Regions from separate parts of the Nocardia sp. NPDC059240 genome, predicted to be linked through region 4. Evidence: riboswitches for the same ligand, from Rfam matches in the RefSeq annotation. Region 4 holds a riboswitch; each other region holds the start of a gene.
What was found. A riboswitch is a leader RNA that binds a small molecule or an ion and turns the genes downstream of it on or off. The one in region 4 is predicted to bind magnesium.

Region 1 (4,497 bases), on a different contig from region 4:
TGCCGAGCGCGAGCGTGTTCCTGCTGCTGCTGTGCAACGACCCGCAGGTGCTGGGACCGTGGGTGAACAAGACCTGGCTCAATATCGTGGCCGGGGTCATCGTCGCCGTCCTGCTGCTGCTGTCGGGCATCCTGATGGCCACCACGCTGTTCCCGGATCTGGATGTGGTCAGCACTTCCGAATACCTGGCCGCCGCACTGGCCGTGCTCGCGGTGGTGACGGTCGGGGTACTGCGCTATCTGCAACGGCGCGCCCCGGCTCCCGCCCCGGCCCCCGTGTTCGACCGGTCCGAGAAGGAACATTGGCGGATGCCGCCCCTGGCCCTGCTCGAACCGGTCACCTGGTCGGCCGGTACCAAACTCGGGATGCTGGCGTTGCGTGGCTACCTCGTGATCGGCGCGATCCTGTTGGTGGTCAAGGCGGTACAGCTCGGTCGAGGCTGACCGCCCACCCGGCTACGCGGCGAAGGTGCCGGACTCCGCCGCCGTGTCGATCAGCTCGGCGGCGGTGCGCTCCCAGGGTGCGGGGCGGGGGAAGTAGTGCTCCAGGAAGCACCGCACCCGCGACGTGCGGTGGGATTCCTCCACCTCGGGGAAGCTGCTGTCGTTGAGGCAGAAGAAGTCCGCGTCGCGGCGCACCGACAGGATGCCGAGCTGATCGAGCCCGTCGAAGGTCGTGGTGTCGACGTAGCGCACCCACGCGGTTTCGTGCCGTACCGCGCGACCGGTCAGCAGGGCGTAGTAGTGGAAGAGCGAGTTCGTCACCGAGATATCGGTGCTGGAGCGGAACGGGCTGGCCTGTGTCCGGGCGAAATCCGCGGGGAACTCCCGCTCCATCTCCAGCAGCACGCTGCGGCGCAGCGGGGTCGGCGCGTGTTCGAGGTGGCGGGTGATCACCTGCCCGAATCGATCCTGCAGCAGTTTCCGGTTCACGCGAGCCCCGTTCTCGAATCCGCTGCGCTGCTCGGTGTTCGGCCCGGTGCCGATGCGCAGATCGGATTCGACGAAGCGGCTGATGCCACCGGAGGTGAAGAACATCTCCGGCGACACGGGACGCCCGAAGAACATGTCGTCGTTGGCGTAGATGAAGTGCTCGCTCAACCCCGGAATGTGTTGCAGCTGTGACTCGATCGCGTGCGAGTTGAAGGTCGGCAGGCTGCTCGGATCCGAAAAGTGTTCTGCCGCACGAACAATCGTCACCTTCGGATCGTCGGCGAGCCAGCGCGGCGGCGTCGAATCGGTGGCGATGAAGATGCGGCGCACCCACGGCGCGTATTCGTGCACGGATCGCAGCGCGAAGCGCAGCTCATCGATCTGTCGGGTGCGCGCCGGTGCGGCGTCGCCCTCGCCGAAAGCGACGCCGACCGCGGCCGCGGTGCGTCGCGCGGCCAGCGCCGGGTCATTGCCGTCGACCCAGGAGAACACGAGGTCGATGGGGAATCCGATATCGCCGGCGTGCGGCTCGAACATCCCCTCGGGCGACACCCAGTCGCAGCCGAACCGCCGGATCGTGGACAGTTCCAGGTCGGCGGCGGGAAAACTGGTGCGGGTCAAGGCATTCGGGCGTGGACAACGCACTTCCTCGGGGCCGAAATCCCAGTACTCGATCGTGATGGCGCCCGGGCCGCCGTCGACGCGCAGCAGCGGCGCCACCAGTCCCCGGAACTGCTCGCCCAGCGCGAGCGCAGGGGTGCCGTCCGCGGTCCTGATCAGCAGGAAACGGATATTGTTCGCCAGCAGGACACCGCGGGTGAGCAGCAGATTCTCCACCGGGGTCCGCTCGGTGCCGCCTCCGGCCACCGGAACGCAGGTCATCAGGTTCTTCATTCGTACACCTACCTAGGGACTGGACAGGTCTCAGTGAACGCACGAAGGAGTGTTTGCGCGAAAGCCCATGTGCCGCGCGCAACCCCACACGTTGAGCTTCGGCACTGAACGACGTATCCCGACCGGAAATTCGGCGGGAAGCCACTTGGGATCAACCCTTAAGCCGGGAAGATCTGTCCTGATCTTGGGCGTCTCTCGACGTCGTGAGATCAGTGGCCTGTGTTCGAAAAGGAGCCTCACCTAACGAGGTGCACCACAAACTATAGCCACATCGGCAGTAGGCGCGCCGGTAAGGGCGGTCACACGGATTGACTTCCAATACATGTGATGTCAAGCTACTGCCCAATTCAGTCGGGTGACTTCCCGGACAACGGGAAATGTCATGCAGTGCCGCAGCCCTGATCTGAGGGGCTAGCGAAACAACGAATTCCGATGCGACCTGCGTAGTCGGCAGGCCGCGAATTCGTGCACCACAAATCCCGACTCGAAGCACGAAAGCAATACTCATGCGCATCCATACCGCCGGCGCGATCGCGCGCCCCACCAGCGCATTTCGGCCGTGGCGGCTGAGTGTCGCGGCGGGCCTGCTCGCCTTCGTCGCCGCGCAGGCCGCGCCCCTCGCGGCGTCGGCCGCGCCTGCGAGTCCCGCGTGGCCCGCGGTTCCGGCCACGTTGCCACCCGCGGAACTGGCCCGGCAGATGCAGTCCGCGATCCAGGACGCCTCTCCCGGTACCGAAGTCGGCATCGATGTCATCGACACCGGTACCGGCAGTGTGGTCGCGGCCCTCGGCGCCGATCAGTCGTTCTACACCGCATCCGTGGTCAAATTGCTGATCGCGCTCGATGCCCTGCACGGCCAAGGCCCGCAAGCGAATTCAGCCGACCCCGCCCGGCTGGAACGCATGCTCGCGACCAGTGACGACGACATCGCCGACGAGCTGTGGTGTACGGGCGGCGGCACCGACATCGTGAGCCGCATGATCGACCGGATCGGTCTCACCGGTACCCAACTGCCGGAGGACTCCTCGGAATGGGGCGAAACCCGCACCACCCCGGCGGATGTCGTCGCCATCTACCACTACCTCACCACCGCGGTCCCGGAACCGGACCGCCAGGTCATCCTGAACGGCCTGCTCCACAGCACCCGAATCGCCGCCGACGGCACCGACCAGTCCTTCGGCATCCCCACCGTCTTTCCCGGTGTCCCCACCGCGGTCAAACAGGGGTGGATGATGATGAACGCCTCCACGACCATGAACACCACCGGCCTCGTGGCGGCCGCTCCCAACCAGCCCCTGCGCTACCTGGTGGTCGTCCTCACCACTCAACCCGCCGGAATCAGCTGGAGCGCAGCCGGTTCCGCCGTCACCGCCGGTCTCACCGTGCTGCGCACGGCGCCATCCACCACGGTCGCCTAGCGCCCGGTGTTCACGGCAGGTCCGGCATTCGCTCGTCGATGCCGGTGAGCAGGTGGCCGGGCGGGGTGTGCCAGCAGGCGATCAGCAGGGCGACACCGTGGCGTTCACGACGCAGGTATTCGTCCCGATGGGTGCGAGTCCAGGCCGGCTCGGTGCGAGCGGCGACGGTGATGGCGACCGCGGCGCCGGCGAGTTCGTATTGCAGATCGCGGCGCAGGCGCATGGCGCGCGGGTTGTCGGGTGGGGTATCGCGCAGCAGTGCAAGCAGTTTCGCCGAGGCGGCAGAGACGCGACCCTGCATCCACAGCATGCCGCGACGATGCGCGCGCGGAGCGATCAGCCAGAGCGCCGCGATGGCGAGCGCCGCGCCGATCGCAGTCTCGAGCAGGCGATCGCGCAGCAGCGGGGTGAGGTCGCCGGTGAGATCACCGCGCACGCCGACCAGCAGTGCGGCGGGAGTGATGAACGCGGCGGCGAGCGCGTAGTTCCCGGCGGCCAGGAAGTCGATGAGAAACAGCAGCACGGTGAGCACGACGATGACCCAGAATCCGCTGGGAGACAGTCGGATCAGGCCGCCGAGCACGCCGATGCCGAGTACGGTGCCCGCCAATCGGTGCAGCGCCCGGATGGTCCCGTCCGCACGTGCGGGCGCACCACCGAGGACGAGCGCGACCGTCAGGATCGCCCAATCGGGCCGGTCCAGCGGCAGCGCGGTGCACAGCACGGCCGCCAGCGTCGCCGCGACGACGAGTCGTGCGGTGGTGATCGTCGCCCTCGAGTGCGGTGACCAGGTCCGGGCGAGGAGGTAGCCGGGCCCGGGTCGCGACAGCGGGATCGCGGTGTCGTTGGGGAGGAAATCGGGGTTCACGACTCCCGCGAACCGGCGATTGGCGGCGAGTAAGGCCGTCACGAGTGGATCCTCGGGTATCGCGACGGTGCCCGCGTCGTGCAGGGCGGCCCAGGCCGCGACGAGTGCCGCGGTGGCTTCCTGCCGATCGGCCACGGCCGGTCGTTCGAGAGACCGGTCGATCGCGGCGATGGCGGCGGCGACCGCGTCTTGCTGCGGCTTGTTCGGATGCCACAACCACCCGGACATGGAGACGACCATCGAGCCGGCCACTCCGGCCGCGGGCCAGCCGAGCACAGTCGCCAGTGCCGCACCCGATTTCACACCGCTGAATCCGACATCGCAGAGCATCACCGCGAACGCGCCCATCGGCGGCGTAAGCATCAGGGAGTGTCCGACAAAGGTG
Region 2 (4,497 bases), on a different contig from region 4:
CATGAACCGGTCGATCGGGTACACCAGCGGCCCGAGCGCCCGGCCCAGCAGCCCGGGAACATGGCTGCGGCGCAACAGATCCAGCATCAGGCTGCGCGGCGCGTCCGCGGATTCGGTGTCCTCCATGCGGAATCGCTCCGCCCACACCGTGAGCGGCCGCCAGAACAGTACATTGAGCCCGATGATCATCACGACCATCACGGCGATGGCCAGCAACACCCGCCCGATCTGCGAATCGGCGTTGGCGGTGGCGACATACGAGCCGATGCCCGGCAATACGTACTGGCGGTTGTTGACGCTGATGGCTTCGGCCGCGGTCAGGAAGAACCAGCCGCCGCCGAAACTCATCATCGCGTTCCACACCAGCGGGAACATGCCCGAGGGGACATCGACCCGCCAGAACCGTTGCCAGCGTGAGAGTCTCAGATTCCGGGCGGCCTCATCGAGTTCACGCGGCTGCGAGACCAGGCTGTGGTGGAACGCGAAGGTCATGTTCCACGCCTGCGAGGTGAAGATCGCGAAGATCGAGGCGCACTCGAGGCCCAGCGAGGAACCCGGGAACAGGGCGATGAACCCCGTCACCGTCACCGACAGGAAGCCCAGGATCGGCACCGACTGCAGAATGTCGAGCAGCGGCAGCAGCACTTTCTCCGCCCGCGGCAGCCGCGCGGCCGCGGTCGCGTAGACGAAGGTGAACAGGATCGACAGTCCCAGGGCCAGCAGCATGCGCAACAGTGACCGCGCGGCATAGTAGGGCAGCTCACCCGGATCGGTGGACACCGTTGTGGGCGCGGAATTCTCGTCGAAGGGCACGTGCATGCCCGCCGAGACCCGCACGATCAGCCAGATCAGAATGGCCGCGCCCGCGAACACCGCGATATCCGCCCACCGCGAGCGCGGCCTATCCAGCACGCCGCGGGTGGGATACGACCGCAGTGACGCGTTCACTGCTCGTCCTCCACCGGCATCGGAACCGTGCGCCACCCGACACTGGTCACCGACGGCTCCAAGCTCAACCGGCTCACCGCCGCCTCCATCTGCCGATCGTCGCGCCGGTCCCCGGTCAACTCCGCACGCACCTGCACCCGCCCGGGTTTGGTGTCGTGGCTCGAGATCGAATTGAGCTGAAAGTCGGTGCGCGTCAACGACTGCACCAGCAGCGCCCGCACATGCGCCTCGTGGTCGTCATCGGTGTCGGCGGTGAACGCATACAGGGCGACCTGCGCCTCGGGACCGTCGGTCACCGGACGATCCACCGTGCGCGCCACCGTGCGCAGCGCGGTGTTCACCACGACCACCGCCACCGTGCCCGCCACCGCGGTCGGATACATACCCGCACCCGCCAACGCGCCCACCGCGGCCGCACACCACAGGGTGGCGGCGGTATTGAGCCCGCGGATATTGAACCCGTCGCGCAGGATGACACCCGCGCCCAGGAACCCGATACCCGAAACGATCTGTGCCGCAACACGAGTCGGATCGGCGTCGCGCCCGCTGAAGCCGTGCGCGGACAACAGCACGAACAGTGTCGCCCCGGCGGCGACGAGCGCGTTGGTGCGCAATCCGGCCATCCGCGCCCGGAACTGGCGCTCGAACCCGATCACCGCACCCAACCCGACACCGGTGCCGAGGCGCAGCAGCATTTCCCACGTGGTCATTGCATTCTCCGAAACAGGGGAGGACGGCGCACGCTACAGATCAGACGCTCCCGATCGGACGCTACAGGGCGTGCGGTAGCGGGCGAGGGATTGCAGCGGTGTCGCCGAGTGAACGATTGGCTAACGGACTTCGATACGGTCCATCGGGCACGACCACCACCTCCTCGGCACAGCGCATACACATGCCAGGGGAGTGGGAACGGCGAAAACCGCCGATTCGGGTACCACCCCTCGTAAGACGTTCAGCACTCCACGGCGTAAACCCACCCGCGGGTGGGAGCCGGTCGGGGCTACCCCTTAACTCGGGGCAACCTGTCCTGATCCGGGGCGTCTCTCGACGTTCGGGATCGCCGGCCTGTATCCGTGAAGGAGCCTCAGCTAACGACGGCACCTTGCGGCGATGAGTAAACACCCGTGCCCGTCGATCGGCAAATCGATGTGACCGCCGTCGCGATGGAGGTGTTCGCGTGAACCAGCTCCCATCATTATTCCGACCGATCGGTCGGATTGTTACGGTGGGCAGGTCCGAACCCCGAACAGAGGAGCTCGCAGATGCCCATCATCAACGTCGGCTACCACCTCGGAGTGGTGGTCAGCGATCTTCGCGCAGCCATGGACGAACTCAGCGAACTGCTGGGCTCCGACTGGGGACCGATCGTGCCCAGCGGGCATCAGTCCGGGCCCGGCGACCCGGCCGATACCGCACCCCGGATGACCATCTCGCGGCAGGGGCCGCCGTATATCGAACTGCTGCAACGCACTCCGGGCACGGTGTGGGATACCCTCGGCCTGCACCACATCGGCTACTGGGCCGCGGACGCGCGAGCCGAATCCGAACGGATGGCCGCGCAAGGCTTCCCTCTCGAGGCGAGCGCCGTCGTGCTGCACGGCGACACCGAGCCCGGTGTCTACTACCACCGCACCGCCGACGGATTGCGCCTCGAACTGGTCGAATTCGGCCGCGGCGGACCGCCACTGGCCCAATATCTCGGCCTGCCCTCCGACTTCGAGATGCCGACCGATGCGGCCTGAACCGGCGTAATTCGCGGACTTCAGCCGCGATACACACCGCGATAGGCGTCGATGGTCTCGACCAGGTGATCCACGATCTGCTCACGCGTGGCGCGCAGCGTGCCGTTGAGCCAGGCCGAGAACATGCCCGCGTTGCCCGAGGCCATGGTGACCGCTGCCAGCCGCCGCTGCACGGGATCGTCGATATGGGCGAAGAGGTGGTCCTGGATCAGCCGGGTGAAGGCGGGCATGACCGCGATCGTGGTCTGCCCCAGCCCCGTCGAGGAATACGGCTCCACCAGGAACAGCCGCGATTTACGCGGATCCTCGAGGACCTTGTCCACCAAGGTTTCCGACAGCATGCGGTCGCGCACCGGATCGTCGACGACGGCGAAGGCGGTCATCGGATCCAGGAACTCCTCGGCGATCTGCCGGTAGAGCACGTCGAGCAGTTCGTCTCGGCTGGCGAAGGATTCGTAGAAGTAGCGGTCGGTCAGGGTGGCGCGGCGGCAGACCGCGCGCATGGTGACCGCGCCCGCCCCGGATTCGCCGATCAGATCCAGTGCGGCCTCGAGCAGCGCGGTCCGGCGCGCCTCACGGCGTTCGGTGAGGGTCGTTCCACCCCAGATGCGGGGCTCGGCGTCGGAGGGCGGTTGCTCGGTCTGCACCGGGTCAAGAGTAATGCCCGGGGCCGGGCGGGCATGCACACCCGGCCCCGGACCGATCGGTATTGATGAGCAGGCGGGTCAGCCGGTGACCACGCAGGCGCTGCCCAGATTGATGCCGGTGCCGACTGTCACCAGCGCCCACTGCGACCCGTTGTAGGACCAGGCCTGCACATAGTGCTGCCCCTTGGCCGTCGGCGTCCAGCTCGAGGTGGCGGTGCCGCCGGTGCCGAGACTGAACTGCTGCGGGTTGAAACTGCCCGACGCGCTGTCGTAGAGCCAGACGTATTCGTTGGGACTGCCGTTCACGGTGACCGTGTAGGAGCAGTTGGTGCCGTAGCCGCCACCGATGCTCGAACCGGTGGCCACCGTGACGCTGGTGACGTACGCCCCGGCGTCGGGTGCGGTGAGCACGAGTGCCGCGCCGGCGGCGGCGAAGGCGGTGAATGCGGTGAGGGCCGACTTCCGTGACCGGATCATCGTCGATCATCTCCCCAGATGAGGGTGAATGCGGGATCTGCGACGCCGTTGGCGCATAAGGGAAGTGTCAGCGTTCAGGGGACCCGACACGCGCGTATCGGACTACTCGTCCGGTAGTGACCGCCGCCGCGGCAGCCGCCATGATCGCCCGCAATCAACGGGTTTCGCCGCAATCGACGCGAAAACCTCGACGCCCCTAACGATCCCCTAATTCGTCCGTCCGATTCGCCGAATAGCTAACGTGCCGCTAACGTTCCGATTGTCCGAATCAGTGGGGAGCGGCAACGCGCAGACGCCCCCGCCGACGGGCACGGCGAGCCGGCTTCCCCGCGGCTCGCACCCGCGTTCCCGCCAGCACAGCGGGTGCCGCGAAACCCGGCGTCGCCGAACCGGACCCGATCCCGCGTTCGGTGACGCCGCCCGCACCGGTACCGGTGGCCGCGCCGATTGTGATCGACCACGATTCCCGCGCAAAGGCTCCGAGATGCGCCCGGCGCTGCCATGATCGACACTGCTCGTACCAGTTTCGATCACCACCGTGAATCCCACTGGCTCCCAGAAACGCTCGCGGTGAGAAGGACCCGCTCATGGCCCGAACTCTCTACGCCGAAGCACCCGCCGCGCCCGAAACCCTCGAACCCTCCGGATGGGGACGGCATCTAGGCGTCAGCGACGACATCGCC
Region 3 (4,497 bases), on a different contig from region 4:
GCCCACACCGCAGAAACCGCCACCGCCTACGTCGTCACGGCCGTGGAGGCCAAGGGCACCGCAACCCGGCACGACTTCGACATCCCGGCCATCGTGAGCGCCACCCACAGCCTCACCGAGAGCTGGGATTTCCACAGCGTGGACCGGGGGATGTTCTGGAACATCGTGGCGACGTTCCTGGAGCACTAGACGCCGTCGACGGACAGCACCGCGGTCATCAGGGCCATCGCCGCCGCGCAGGGATCGGGCCGGGCGGTGTGATCGCGGTTGTGCACCCACCAGGTGACGGTCCCGGTATCGGCCACCGTCACCGCGCAACTGCCCGGATCCTTCGGATCGCGCCAGTACATGCCGCCGAAGTTCCGGACCACCAATCGTTCGATCTGGTAACCGAATTGGCCCGCGACCTGAACCTCGCGGGAAAGCGTGTCGTCTCGCAGCCAGGCATAGGTGAGGTCGACCGCACCACCGCCCGCGTTGACGGCGGTCCAGTCGCAGATGGTGGGCTCGCTGAGCCGCTTCATACCGGTGACATTGATGGCGCTCGCCAGCTTCTGATCTTCCAATGGTCCGCAACCGGCCAGGAAGTTCGGATCCGAGGACACGCGCGCATCGTCCTGTTTGCCCCCGTGCGAGCAGCCGGTCACCGTGGCGATCAGCAACGCCGCCACCGCGATTCGGGAGTACCAGCGTGCCATCAGCCCTGTCCCGCCTGTTGCAACGTGGCCGCGGCCAGCGCTTCGACGCCCGGGCAGGACTGGGTGTTCGAACCGCCGGGCACGGTGTGCCGCACCGTCCAGTCGATGAAGTCGGTATCGCCGAACGCGACCGCCACCTCACACCCGCTCGCGTCCCGCCATTCGATCCCGGCCTGCCCCGCGACCTGAACGGTGGCGGGCTTGCCGGTGGTCACCTGGGTGCGGCGTTCCTCGAGCGAACTGCCCCGGAACCAGTGGAAGATCACCGCGTCGCCACCGCTGCCCGGCTGCCATACGCAACTCAGGGCATTCACCGACACCCGAGCCGGATCGGCGAGCCCCGCCTGCCGCCCGACCTCCGCGTCCGACACCCCACCGCAGAGCCCGATCGTATTCGGTGACGCCAGTACCGCTTTGGGCGCGGCACTCGTGGTCGTGGCCGCCTGCGGCGTCGAGGTGCCGCCGCAGCCCGCGACCGCCACCCCGATCAGGGCGATCCCTGCCGCCACGCCCACCGCTCTCATCACGCCGACCAGCGTAGGCGAACGCCACCGGTCGTGCGATCCACGCCACGATCGAATATGAATTTTGACAATTCACAGGACATTAACTACGTTCGATGTCGCACCTCGATAGGCGAGGCTCCTGTACGAACACAGGCCACTGATCTGACGACGTCGAGAGACGCCCAAGGTTAGGACAGATTTCCCCGGATTAAGGGGTTATCCAAAGTGGCTTTCCCGCGGAAGCGGAATACGTCGCACAGTGCCAAAACTCTGACGAGAGGGTGTTCGTCCCGTTCCGGTTTCGCCGGACGACCTTCCCCCGTGTGCGCTGTCGTATCGCGTTCAACCAGTTTGAGGAGGTCGGGGCAGCCAGATGACGCCCTCTGACAGTCCGGAGTCTCCGGGCCGGCCCCTCCGCCTGCGAGCGGGCCACTAAACATATCGACGTCGCGTCGCCTCGACGCGCGTAAATCCACCGATATTCCGGTGCCGCACACTGCGCGGTTCCGTGATATTCGCATGCCGATTTCCGACTGAATTCGGAATTCCGCCAATGCCATATGCCGTCCGCGCAATCGTGCGCGACGGAATTCACCGCTGCCCGCAATACCGTGCCGGGCGGCGGCAGATGAGGGGACACCATCCTGATGAGAATTCGCATGTTCGCCTGGCTGGCCGCGTTGACCAGCGCCGCCCTGCTGACCACGCACGCCACCGCGCACGCCGAACCCGCGGCCATCGAGGCCCGGGCCACGATCGTCGATCGGACGGTCCAACTGCACACCGACGCGGGCTCGCTGCGGGTCGATCACGACCGCCTGCAGATCCTCGACCCCGCCGGGATCGTCGTGAGCTCGCTGCCGTTGCAGCTGGCCAAGCAGGGCACCATGTACCCGATCGATGCCCGAATCGACGGCAACACGGCCGTTCTCGCGCCGCGCCCCGACCGGGCCCGGCCGCTCACCGACGAGGAGCGCGCCCAGACCGAACAGGCCGTCGGCGCACCCGTGCGGACCTTCGATCTGAGTCCGATCAGCGACAGCGACAGCCCCGAGGATCGCTTCAACAATGCGATGGGCCACGTCAACACCGAGATCGGTGCGGCCGTCGCGGTGGCCACACTGCTCGGAGCCGTCATCGGCGGCCCGCTCGGGTGCCTGTTCGCCGGTGCACTCACCACCGTCGCGGCCGGTCCGGTGGGCGCGATCGTCGGCTGTCTGGCCGGGGCGGTCATCGGCGCGGGCATGGGGGTCGTGGTGTTCAACGTGCTCATCGGCGTGCCCGCGCTGATCGGGTCGGCGATCCACTTCTTCAATGTCGTGAACGCGCCGCCGGCCGCCGAATGAGGTAACAGACATGACTCTGCAAATTGCAATCCCCAACAGCCCCAAGACAACTCCCGAGGTCCGCCGGGCCCGCAACGGGCTGCGCCCGGCCGACTATCTGCTGCTGGCCGCCGGCGTGGTGCTGACGGTGTTGGTGGTCAAGCTCTTTCGCGACATCTCGGTGCCGTGGATGCCGGGCGACAGCCCCGACACCGTCTCCACCGATCCAGCGAACCTGCCCTACTACGCGGCGCGCACCACGCTGCGGATGTTCGCCGGGCTGGTCGCGTCCCTCATCTTCACGCTCGTCGTCGGCCAGTGGGCCGCGCACTCCCGGCGCGCGGAGAAGGTGCTCATCCCGTTGCTCGACATTCTGCAGTCGGTGCCGGTGCTGGCGCTGGTATCGATCACGGTGACGGCGTTCATCGCGCTGTTCCCGGGCTCGTATCTGGGCGCGGAGGCGGCGTGCGTGTTCGCCATCTTCACCGCGATGGCCTGGAACATGACCTTCGCCTACTATCAGGCCCTCCGGAATATGCCGCGTGAGCTGGACGAATCGGCGCGCATGATGCGGCTGACCCGCTGGCAGCGGCTGACCCGGGTCGAGATTCCCGCGGCCATGATCCCCATGGTCTGGAACGGCATGATGAGTTTCGGCGGGGCCTGGTTCATGCTGGCGTCCTCGGAGGTCATCAGCGTGTCCGGCAATGATCAGGCGCTGCCCGGCATGGGTTCGTTCATCGCCGCCGCGACGTCGGAGGCCGCGGTCGGCAAGCTCATGATCGGCGCTGTCGTCATGGTCGCCACCATCGTGCTGGTGAACGTGCTGTTCTGGCGGCCGTTCACGGCCTGGTCGGAGCGATTCCGGGTGGAGCACACCGAATCCGCGCAGGCTCCACGCAGTCTGGTGCTGGATCTGTTGCGGCGCACCACGATTCCCACTCGGATCGCGACCCGGTTGCGGCCGGTCGGCGAGGGCATCGATCGCAGCATGCGGATCTTCGGGCGCGCCACCCGCTCGCCCTACGACGCCAAGCGCGGCAGCCTGGCCGGGGATGCGGTGTTCTTCGCCGTGCTGTTCGCGGCGCTGGGCTGGGGCGCGTGGACGCTGGCCCGATACTTCGAGCGCACAGTCGGTTTCGCCGAGTTCGGGCCCGCCTCGCTGATGGGTCTGGCCAGCCTCAGCCGGGTGGCGGTGCTGCTGGTCTTCTCCACCATCGTGTGGGTGCCGGTCGGCGTGTGGATCGGCATGAATCCGCGCATCTGCCGGTTCGCGCAACCGGTGGTGCAGGTGATGGCGAGTTTCCCGGCCCAGTTCCTGTACATCTTCGTGGTCGCGGGACTGACCTACACCGGCATCTCGCTCAATATCGGCGGCACCGTGCTGATGGCGCTGGGCGCGCAGTGGTACGTGCTGTTCAACGTGATCGCGGCCGCCGGGCAGATCCCCACCGATCTGCGCGAGGCCATGGACGATCTGGGCGTGCACGGGCGGGAACGCTGGAAGTCGTTGATCCTGCCCGCGATCGCCCCCGGCTATGTGGTCGGTGCGATCACCGCGTTCGGCGGTGCGTGGAACGCCACGCTCGTCGGCGAGGTCGTCGAATCCGGCGGCACGCACCTGGAGGCCTTCGGTCTGGGCGCGTACATCACCAATGCCACCACCAACGATCAATTCGCGAAGGTGCTGCTCGGCACGCTCGTGATGTCCGTGGTGACCGTGGCCATCAACCGCCTGGTCTGGCGGCGACTACAGCGCACCGCCGAGACCCGGTACGCGCTCGTCTAGAAAGGAGGACGCCATGTCCGCACCCGTCATCACCGTGGATCGCGTCACCAAGAACTTCACCAACCCGTCCGGCGAACAGCTGGCGGTTCTGTCCGATGTCCGCATGGAACTGCGGGAGGGCGAAATCGTCGCGCTGCTCGGCAAATCCGGCTCCGGCAAGTCCACGCTCATGCGCATCA
Region 4 (4,497 bases):
CAGCACCAGGTAGCCGCGCAGTGCGAACATGCCCACCGTGCGCGCCGTGGAGAACGCCGGCCGCTCGAGGGTATCGAGGGCGGGGGTGCGCCAGGTGTCGCGGTCGGTCTCGCGGATGGCCTTGCGCTCGGCCCGGGTGAGGGGAGTGGACTCCAGCTCCTCCACCTGGTCCGGGTCCAGGTTTCCGAGTTCCCGTGCGGTGCGCTCGGTTTCACGGCGCTTGCCGCGCTGCCAGGCGATCAGCATGCCCGCCCCGCCGAGGACGCCGACCAGCGCGCCGACACCGAAACCGACCTCGATGGTGAGCGTGGACAGACCCGGGAAGAACACCGCCGCGGTCAGCGCCAGCGACAGCAGCACCAGCGACCACACGATGATTCCGGCGACGATGTTCTGGCGCACCGTGTTCACCCACGGCCCGAGCACCGCCTTGTCATTGCACAGCAGCACCAGGAACACCGTGGCCGAGGGCAGCAGGACACCGGCCAGCGCCTGCACGCCCTGGGTCAGCAGACCCAGCACATGGTCGGGGCTGAAGGACACCGCGCCCGCGACGGCCAGCAGCGCCGCGTAACCGAGGTAGAACGCCGGTGCCTCACTGACCTTCCAGTGCAGCGAGTGCCGCTTGCCGAGGGTGTCGCCGAGGGCGTACGTGGTGGCCAGGCCGACCGCGTTCGCGCCGATCAGCGAGGCATCCAACAGCAGCATGGCGAACAGCGCGCCGACCGTGGTGCCCATGTGATCGTGCAGGGACTGGGCCACAGCCCCGGCGTCGGTGAAGTTGCCGACCGCGTCGGTGCCCGCGAGACCGAAGGCCGCCGCGGCCATGATGGCCACCGCGCCGACCATGACGACCACGATGCCGACCCACAGATCGATGCGCTCGTAGCGGATCCAGCGCGGCGTGATGCGCTTGTCGACGATATTGGACTGCTGGAAGAACAGCTGCCAGGGCGCGACCGTGGTGCCGACGATGGAGACGATGAGCAGCAGCAGCGTCGAGTTCAGCCCGCCCGGGAAGGACGGCAGGAACCCGTGCGCCACCTCGGAGACCTTGGGGTGCACCAGGAATGCCAGCGGGAACATCACGATGTTCAGCGCGATCAGCCCGAACAGGAACCGCTCCCAGCGCCGGAACGAGCCGCCCGCCACCATGGCGAACAGCGTCACCGCCGCCAGCGGCACCGAGATCGCCTTGGGCAGGCCGAAATAGTTGAGCGCCATCGAGACACCGATGAACTCGGTGACGATGGTCAGCGCGTTCACGATGAACAGGTCGCCCACGCTGAACGCGCCCCAGAACTTGCCGAACCGATCGAAGATCAAGCGCGCGTGCCCGACCCCGGCGACCGCGCCGAGGCGCACCACCATCTCCTGGTTCACGTACAGCACCGGGATGAGCAGCACCAGCGTCCAGACCAGCGCCATGCCGTAGTTCTGTCCGGCCTGCGCATAGGTGGCGATGCCGCCGGCGTCGTTGTCGCCGACCATCACGATCAGGCCGGGGCCGATGATGGCCAGCAGCATGCGCAGGCGCTGGCCGCGGGTGCGGCCCTCGAGGGTGTCGTGCTGGCCGATGGAGCCCAGCGCGCCGACGATATCGCCGACGTGCGCACTGTCCATGACAGCACCGGTGGGACGGGCATCTACTGCGCCGGCGGGTGCGGCGACGGTGGTGGAGCGGCGGGAGCCGTTCGCGAAGAAGGCCATGGCCCTTCCCTCGCTTTCGATCATCGGGTGTATCGGCATGCGGAATACACCCGGCCGCCAAGCGATTTCGGGCACGGTGAACCGGTTCGAGGCACACGTCGGTCCGCGACCGGCGTCGGGACGACGCGGGGCGGAGCGGTGTGGGAACGGATCAGCCGGTGACCGGAATGCGGCAAGCCGGGGACGTGGGGATTCGGAAATCCATACTCGGATACGGACTATCGCCGGAACTCATTGTTCGTCCCTCACCTCCTTGCCGCCGGGACGTACGGGGACGTCGCTGCCGGGTGACCACCGTGTCACCGCCTGTGATGTCGCATCGCGCACGGCAAGAGGGGATTCGGGCACACACCTGTGGCGTCGCCCCGCACCCCTCTCGTCAGAGCTTCGGCACTGCACGACGTATCCGGGGGCTCGCGGCCCGGGGAAGCCACTTCGGATCACCCCTTAATCCGGGGTGATCTGTCCTAACCCTGGGCGTCTCTCGACGTCGTCGGATCAGTGGCCTGTGTTCGTACAGGAGCCTCGCCTAGCGAGGTGCTGACTGAGCAATGGTGGGCCTGGTCCTGGACGTTGTCAAATCCGGTCCGGTCGGTTCTCCGGAATCTTCTTGCGCCGCAAGCCGGTCCGCGGACGGTGTCGGTGACCCCTTTTTGAAATCCAGGTGAACGGCAAGAATATTCGCCGCGCAACGGGGTCTGAATATGTGTATCGAGTCACTAAAGGGCAAATGTCCATTGCTGCCCCTGAGAACAGACTTAAAGTTTGCTTGTCAATAACTGAACCTGCGATGAGTTCTGATGACGCGGGCCTATTAAATCGAGGTAAATCAAGTGCGCAAGAGCGGATTAGCCGCGGTTACCGCATTGGTGGCCGCCGTCACAGCAATTACAGCGGGAACGGTGAATGCCGATCCCACCACCGGTGATGTGGGTGCCATCCACTACACGGCATCGGCCACCGACCGGACCGCGACCATCACCACCGATATCGGATCCATGGACGTCGACAACGGCGTCTTCAAGATCCACGGTGCCGATGGCTCGGTAGTTGCTGGACAAGAACTCACCTTCCGTGTCGACGATTTCGTATTCCCCATCGCGGCCGAAATCCGTGGCCTGACCGCCACTCTGACACCGCAGTTCGATATGCAGCACGCCGTCTATCAGCCGGTCGCCCTGCCGTTCGAGGACACCGCTCCGTGGAAGACTCCGTACGACCGTGAGCAGGCGGCCTGGAACCGCATGAAGGACACCATCTCCGTCGGCGCGACCATCGGCACGCTGGTCGGCGGCATCGGCGGCGCGGCCGTCGGGTGTGCCCTGGGCGGCATCGCCGTGGGAGCCGGCGCGTCGCTGGCCACCGGCATTATCGGCGGTCTGTTCTTCTTCCTGCCGGGTGCCGTCGTCGGCTGCCTCGCGGGTGCCGCGGCCATGGGCGCCCTGGGTGCGATCGCGGGCATGATCCTCGTCACGGCCCCCGTCGCCATCGCCGCCGCTGTCCAGTACTTCACCACCATCAACCAGCCCTTCGTCCCGGCTCCGACGAAGTAGTCGCCGTGGGCTCGGGCCCCGGTCGTGTCGATGAGGGCGCGACCGGGGCCTTCGTCTATGCCGGGCCGTCTTCGTGGATCGGGTCGGGCAGGGTCCAGCGCTCAGCGCGCTTCGGATGCAGGTAGAGCGCGTAGTACAGGTAGCCCGCGGCCATGGCCGCCGCCGCGAACGCGATCTGCTGCCAGTCGTCGCGGCCCAGGCTGTAGGCCGAGTAGAGCATCACCGCGATGACGATCACCGGCGGCAACGGCCACAACGGCATGCGATAGCCACCCCGGATCTCGCTGCCTGCCAGCCGGATTCGCAGCGCCGAGAGCGCCACGAACAGATACACCAGCACCAGACCCGCACCGGTGGCCACGATGAGCCAGTGCATCGGCAGCAGTGCGGCGGCCAGCACCGCGAGCGCACCCACCACCAGGGTCGCCACCACCGGGGTGTGCAGGCGCGGATGCACCGCGCCCAGGGCCCGATCGATCGGATCCGGCCAGCTGCGATCGCGGGCCGAGGCGAACAGCAGGCGCGCGATCTGCAGGATGATCGCGATGACGGCGTTCACGATGGCGATCGCGATCCCCACGCTCACCGCGGTATTCACCGCCGAACCGCCACGGGCGGTGAGGAAGTAGTTCATCGGTGCGTCGCTGTGCAGCAGGTCGGTGAGCGACGGCGCGCCCAGCACCACGGCGGCCAGCGGCAGGATCTCGATGGCGACCGTGGCAGCCAGGCAGATCATGATCACGCGGCCGATCGTGCGGGTGGCGTTGCGCGTCTCCTCCGCGTAGTAGACCGCCGCGCCGTAACCGTTGTAGGCGAACAACGCCACCGGGATGAGCGTCGCCAGGGATCCGATGCCCACGTTCGCCAGGCCGTCCGAGCCGATGGTCTGCGCGTGCACGAAGGTGGCCGGACCGCGCTCGACATGTGTCGCGCCCAGCGCGACGAGTACCGCGATGGCCGAAACCTCCACGCACAGAAAGACTCCGGTGACCCAGGCGTTCGCCTTGATATTGAGCAGCGCGACCACCGTGGTCACCGCGATGACACCCACGCCGACCCATTTCCCGCCGAGACTGGGAATCGCGACGCTGAGATAGTCGCCGGTGCCGAGTGCGATCACCGCGATGATCAGGACCCCGTTCACCAGCGTCAGCACGAAGATGGCGAAGCCGCTGGACCGTCCCAACAGTCTTGCCGCCCAGGTGTATTCGCCGCCCGCGATCGGGAATGCGGT

Region 1: another riboswitch for magnesium. It lies ahead of ACFXHA_RS19950 (stealth conserved region 3 domain-containing protein); the one in region 4 lies ahead of ACFXHA_RS16460 (NRAMP family divalent metal transporter).
Region 2: another riboswitch for magnesium. It lies ahead of ACFXHA_RS00435 (MgtC/SapB family protein); the one in region 4 lies ahead of ACFXHA_RS16460 (NRAMP family divalent metal transporter).
Region 3: another riboswitch for magnesium. It lies ahead of ACFXHA_RS26385 (hypothetical protein); the one in region 4 lies ahead of ACFXHA_RS16460 (NRAMP family divalent metal transporter).

What each region holds. Positions count from the first base shown of each region.
Region 1 is NZ_JBHZAC010000005.1:257,500-261,996, reverse strand. Features, by position in the region: gene ACFXHA_RS19955 (Nramp family divalent metal transporter) at 1-443, shown strand, start outside; gene ACFXHA_RS19950 (stealth conserved region 3 domain-containing protein) at 456-1,826, opposite strand; M-box (ykoK) riboswitch at 1,903-2,081, opposite strand; gene ACFXHA_RS19945 (hypothetical protein) at 2,333-3,244, shown strand; gene ACFXHA_RS19940 (FUSC family protein) at 3,255-4,497, opposite strand, start outside.
Region 2 is NZ_JBHZAC010000001.1:91,999-96,495, forward strand. Features, by position in the region: gene ACFXHA_RS00430 (ABC transporter permease) at 1-948, opposite strand, end outside; gene ACFXHA_RS00435 (MgtC/SapB family protein) at 945-1,658, opposite strand; M-box (ykoK) riboswitch at 1,878-2,051, opposite strand; gene ACFXHA_RS00440 (VOC family protein) at 2,211-2,690, shown strand; gene ACFXHA_RS00445 (TetR/AcrR family transcriptional regulator) at 2,711-3,337, opposite strand; gene ACFXHA_RS00450 (hypothetical protein) at 3,416-3,814, opposite strand; gene ACFXHA_RS00455 (hypothetical protein) at 4,402-4,497, shown strand, end outside.
Region 3 is NZ_JBHZAC010000007.1:277,383-281,879, reverse strand. Features, by position in the region: gene ACFXHA_RS26400 (hypothetical protein) at 1-189, shown strand, start outside; gene ACFXHA_RS26395 (DUF3558 domain-containing protein) at 186-698, opposite strand; gene ACFXHA_RS26390 (DUF3558 family protein) at 698-1,222, opposite strand; M-box (ykoK) riboswitch at 1,320-1,492, shown strand; gene ACFXHA_RS26385 (hypothetical protein) at 1,852-2,550, shown strand; gene ACFXHA_RS26380 (ABC transporter permease) at 2,561-4,318, shown strand; gene ACFXHA_RS26375 (nitrate/sulfonate/bicarbonate ABC transporter ATP-binding protein) at 4,332-4,497, shown strand, end outside.
Region 4 is NZ_JBHZAC010000004.1:387,337-391,833, reverse strand. Features, by position in the region: gene ACFXHA_RS16460 (NRAMP family divalent metal transporter) at 1-1,710, opposite strand, end outside; M-box (ykoK) riboswitch at 2,075-2,254, opposite strand; gene ACFXHA_RS16455 (hypothetical protein) at 2,544-3,263, shown strand; gene ACFXHA_RS16450 (APC family permease) at 3,319-4,497, opposite strand, start outside.